DNA from 2 places in the Virgibacillus sp. LDC1 genome. Region 2 is predicted to be linked to the other one. Evidence: riboswitches for the same ligand, from Rfam matches in the RefSeq annotation. Region 2 holds a riboswitch; the other holds the start of a gene.
The links. A riboswitch is a leader RNA that binds a small molecule or an ion and turns the genes downstream of it on or off. The one in region 2 is predicted to bind thiamine pyrophosphate.
Positions count from the first base shown of each region.

Region 1: linked by a shared signal. The riboswitch ahead of OHJ21_RS20035 (ECF transporter S component) and the one ahead of OHJ21_RS13950 (YkoF family thiamine/hydroxymethylpyrimidine-binding protein) in region 2 are both predicted to bind thiamine pyrophosphate.

Region 1 covers NZ_JAOXLZ010000001.1:4,381,862-4,384,058, forward strand. Annotated here, with positions in the region: gene OHJ21_RS20030 (ABC transporter ATP-binding protein) at 1-213, opposite strand, end outside; gene OHJ21_RS20035 (ECF transporter S component) at 206-835, opposite strand; TPP riboswitch at 927-1,039, opposite strand; gene asd (archaetidylserine decarboxylase) at 1,203-2,006, shown strand; gene OHJ21_RS20045 (SDR family oxidoreductase) at 2,074-2,197, opposite strand, start outside.
Region 2 covers NZ_JAOXLZ010000001.1:3,132,543-3,134,739, reverse strand. Annotated here, with positions in the region: gene OHJ21_RS13960 (nucleotidyltransferase domain-containing protein) at 1-400, shown strand, start outside; gene OHJ21_RS13955 (sporulation protein YjcZ) at 518-613, shown strand; gene OHJ21_RS13950 (YkoF family thiamine/hydroxymethylpyrimidine-binding protein) at 687-1,292, opposite strand; TPP riboswitch at 1,377-1,479, opposite strand; gene OHJ21_RS13945 (nitroreductase family protein) at 1,662-2,197, opposite strand, start outside.

The sequences.
Region 1 (2,197 bases), 1.2 Mb from region 2:
CCCGCTAAGCACCTGCAGCAGCGTGGATTTGCCACAGCCGCTCGGACCGAGCAGCAGCACCTTCTCCCCCCGGACAGCCGAGAAGGAGAGGTCTTTGAACATCAGCCGCTCCTCGCCCGGATACTTCAGACGCAATCCCTCCACATACACGGCCGGTTCCGGAAGCATCTCAGCGGACTGAGCCGGAACCTGGCTAACCGTGGCATTAGACATGGCGCGGATCATCCAGTGCTTCGTAATCCTTCTTCGACGCAGGACGCAGCAGGGATGTCACGCCCGTACGGTCAAGCGCTTTGGCCAGCAGGAGCATCAGGAGGCCTGCAATGACGGCGCCGCTGAGTACCCGCATGCCGTATTTGGCAAGGAACATCCACGTCTGCAGGTCATCGGTATAACTGTAATAGAAGTCCATGATCATCGAGCCGATGGCCGCGCCGGCTCCGGCAATCGCCAGCGTCCACGCGGAGGTGCTCCGATAACGGAATGCCGCGAATACCAATTCTGCCCCCAGTCCTTGAATGAGGCCATACAGCAGCAGGGTCAATCCCCAGCCGCTGCCAAACAGCACTTCCACGTGGGCCGCCGCCACTTCCGCGATGATGGCCACTCCCGGCTTGCGGATCAGCAAGTAAGCAAGCGTGGCTGCAGCGAACCACATGCCGTATAACAACTCATCCGCTTCAAAGAACAGCGGTTTTAACAGATTGTAAACCGAACCCCAGAAATGATAAATGACGCCAAGCACCAGCGATACCAGCACCGTCACCAAAATATCGCTTAACCGCAGCCCTTTTCGGGGCTGAACCCCCAACTTCTCTTGCACAGACGTTCCCATAACAACACATTCCCCTCTCCACCTCTATTTTTGTGTAAACACAACAAAAAACCGTCTGGAAAAACGCGCAGACGGAAAAATAGGCCCTATGTAGGCAGGGTCGGATATTCTCTACGCTGGCATTACCCAGTTCAGATTAACGGTCAACAGCGGATAACAGCTGCAATCTCAGCCTGATTCACTCAAGCCCCCGTATTCCTATTCGGTTTCATGTTAACTTTAAAATACACATTCGCTCCGGAATAAGCAAGAGCCTTTTTTCAAAAATGGCTATTTATTGATTTCCATCTCATTCTATGTCAATATCAGAGTGGTTGGCTTTTCCACCAACGTTTATTGCTGACACCTATGCACAAAGGAGAATGACATGGCTAAACAATTGCTGCGTCTGATGACTGAGCTATCCTCCCGCAAGTGGCTGTCCCGAATCATGGGGCATTGTTCCCACAGCCGGCTGAGCCGTCATCTAATACCTGCATTTATACGAATTTATCAAATTCCGGCGCATGAAGCGGAGAAAGAAATCCATGAATACCGCTCATTGAACGAGTTCTTTTCCCGCCGGTTAAAAATAGGCCTGCGCGCCATAGATGATACCGCCGACGCTATGGTAAGCCCGGTCGATGCCACGATTTCGGCAATGGGCGCCGTCAACGCCGGCACCATTCTGAGCGTCAAGGGACAGGATTATACCCTGAGTGAGCTGCTCGCCAAATCGCCAAGAATGGAAAACTACATCAACGGTTATGCTTTCGTATTGTATTTAAGCCCGACCGATTATCATCGCATTCATTCCCCGGTAACCGGTGTTCAGGCGGAGAGCGAGCATCTGAAGGGCCGCGTTTACCCTGTGAACGATTTTGCGATGACCCATATTCGGAACGTGCTCAGCCGCAATGAACGCCTCATTACCTATATTGCGCATGAGTTCGGCGAAGTTGCCGTCGTGAAGGTCGGAGCCATGAACGTAAGCAGCATCCGTTATGCTGACGAGAACGTGAAGAAATACGGGATTGGCGATGAGCTCGCGTACTTTGAATTCGGCTCTACCGTCGTGCTTTTGACGGAGAACGGCACGTTTACTCCGCGCGGTGACCTGGAACCCGGCTCCAAGGTGAAGATGGGGGAACTCCTCGGTTTGCTTCATCCGTCCCCAGCCAGAAAAGGGTAATCCCATTCACCTTACCAAACATCGCATTTTACAAGTTAAGGCCATGAATCATTCGCGGCATGAATGATTAACGCCGGCCCAGCATCCGATACATGATCCGCTGAAACAGCCGATCCGGCAGCACGCCCTTGATCCATGCGGTTAGCCGCGTGCCTCGGGGCAGCAAATAGCGGAACCTGGGCTTAGCCATG
Region 2 (2,197 bases):
CGCGCTGCCCGAGGGAGAAGAGGTACGGGCGGAGGCCCGAAGCGATTTGAATTACGGCCCCATGCCCTTGACGCTAACCGACATGAACCAATACCGTTATATGCTAACCGAGTACATGCTGGACTTGGAGGGTCCACGAAGGGATGGCGAAAAATGGTTTACGGTGCACAAAATCGCGGCGATTCTCTGTGAATTTGTACTTAGGGTGAACCGGGAGTGGACGGGTGAAGGGAAAACACTGTTCCGGCTGTTCAGCCGCTATGACACAATCTTGGGAGACCGATTGGAAGCAGCGCTCGCGGCGATGTATCGCCAGGATGATCCCTCAGCTCTGATGGCATTCACCGAGGAAATGCTCCGTCCGTACGGAGGGAAGCTTCTCATTGGTTTTGAGGAATAATATTTCCTAACCAATATATAAAGAGAGGTACATTAGCCGTGACACTAGCACAAAGCGGGCAATACTATAATAGTGTGATTACATCACGTCATTCTTTAAATCCAGGAGGGGATCTTCATGAGCGGAGAATACGGCGGCGCATGGGGCAATTCAGTAGGAACTATTTTGGTTCTCTTTATCCTGCTCGTAATTATCTTGAGTGCTTGGGTTTAAACTGTCAAGATTCTTGGCAGCTAGTGACAGGAAAGCCCGGCTTTTGCCGGGCTTTTGTCTGCCTCAATAGAACTCAATTCGATGCGGCTTTGATTGATGGGCTGTGTGCGGACACAACTGCAGTCATGACCAGATGGCTGCTGTCGGATTGAATCGCATGTAAAAACGCGTCTTCAAGCGATCCAAATACCCGGGACAGGGACCCGTCCAATCGGCTGGCGTAATGAACGCTTCCGGCGAATGTCCCGGCTTCCTTCGCACGATTTACTTCACTGTAGATGACTTCCATATAGTTATCGGTACCCATGGGGTAAAGAGCGAATTGGCAGGCAGTCTCGATTTCGGCATGTTCTCCGATGTCACGGTTTAAGAGGGTCGAATCCTCAGTCATATATACATCGGCGTCCGTATCACCGGGGCAGCCGATGGAATAAGTACCATTAAAAACGGTGTGCACGCCGCTCGCCGCGGCATGGGCGAATATCGCCCTTGTAACATCAAAGACATGCTCTGCTCGTCCACGAATACAGGTGCTCACATCATCTGTCTGAATCCACACTTTCTCCGTATCCACAGATTGTAGTGCGTCCATGATGACCTCTACAAACCGGTCCGTCATGGGAAATACCGAGAACCGGCATCCGACGATCCGGCTGGTTCCGCATACAAGCTCATTCATTGTCATTTCCTCCCCATAATATAAGTCCACGCAAAAAAACCGCACCCCATGAAGAAGGTGCAGTTATGCCTACGAAAAGAAATAAACATAAATGCTACACTTCCCCACGCTAGTATGACCTAGATCGGGTGATAAGGGTTAACGGCAGCCCGCCGTCTCTCAGCACATGGCACCCCTAGTACAGCCAACATCCTATGTAGTTGGTTATTGCAAGTTTGCCCCGGAGCCTCCGTTATCGTAGGAATTCGAGGGTTCTTACCTGTGTAATTGTATCGTTTTGCGATCGGTTTTTCAATCTTTGCCCATTATAAAAAAGACCGCCTATCCCAGTTGCAGGAACTTAGGAAGGCGGTTTTTTCATCTATTGGTTTAGTTGTATACTTTCACGCGATCTTCCAGCGGTGCAAATTCTTTTTCGCCTGGTTCAGCAACCGGCTTACCGAAAGGCATTTGAGCAATCAGCTTCCAGCTTTCTGGGATGTTCCATTCGGATTTTACTTTTTCGTCGATCAGCGGGTTGTAGTGCTGCAGGGATGCACCCAGACCTTCTGCTTCAAGGGATGTCCATACTACAAATTGCAGCATGCCGTTGGATTGGTTGGACCAAACCGGGAAGTTGTCGGCATAAGCGGCAAAGTTTTGTTGCAGCCCGGCAATGACGTTGTTGTCCTCGAAGAACAATACCGTACCGTAACCAGCGCGGAATGCAGCCATTTTGTCGGCCGTGGATTTGAAGGCTTCTTCATCGCCAACGACTTCCTTCAGGATGCCTTCCGTCATGTTCCACAGTTTATCATGCTGTTCGCCAAGCAATACAACGACGCGTGCACTTTGGGAGTTGAAAGAAGAAGGGGTATACTTAACCGCTTCGTTTACGATTTCTTGGATACGCTCGTCCGAGATAA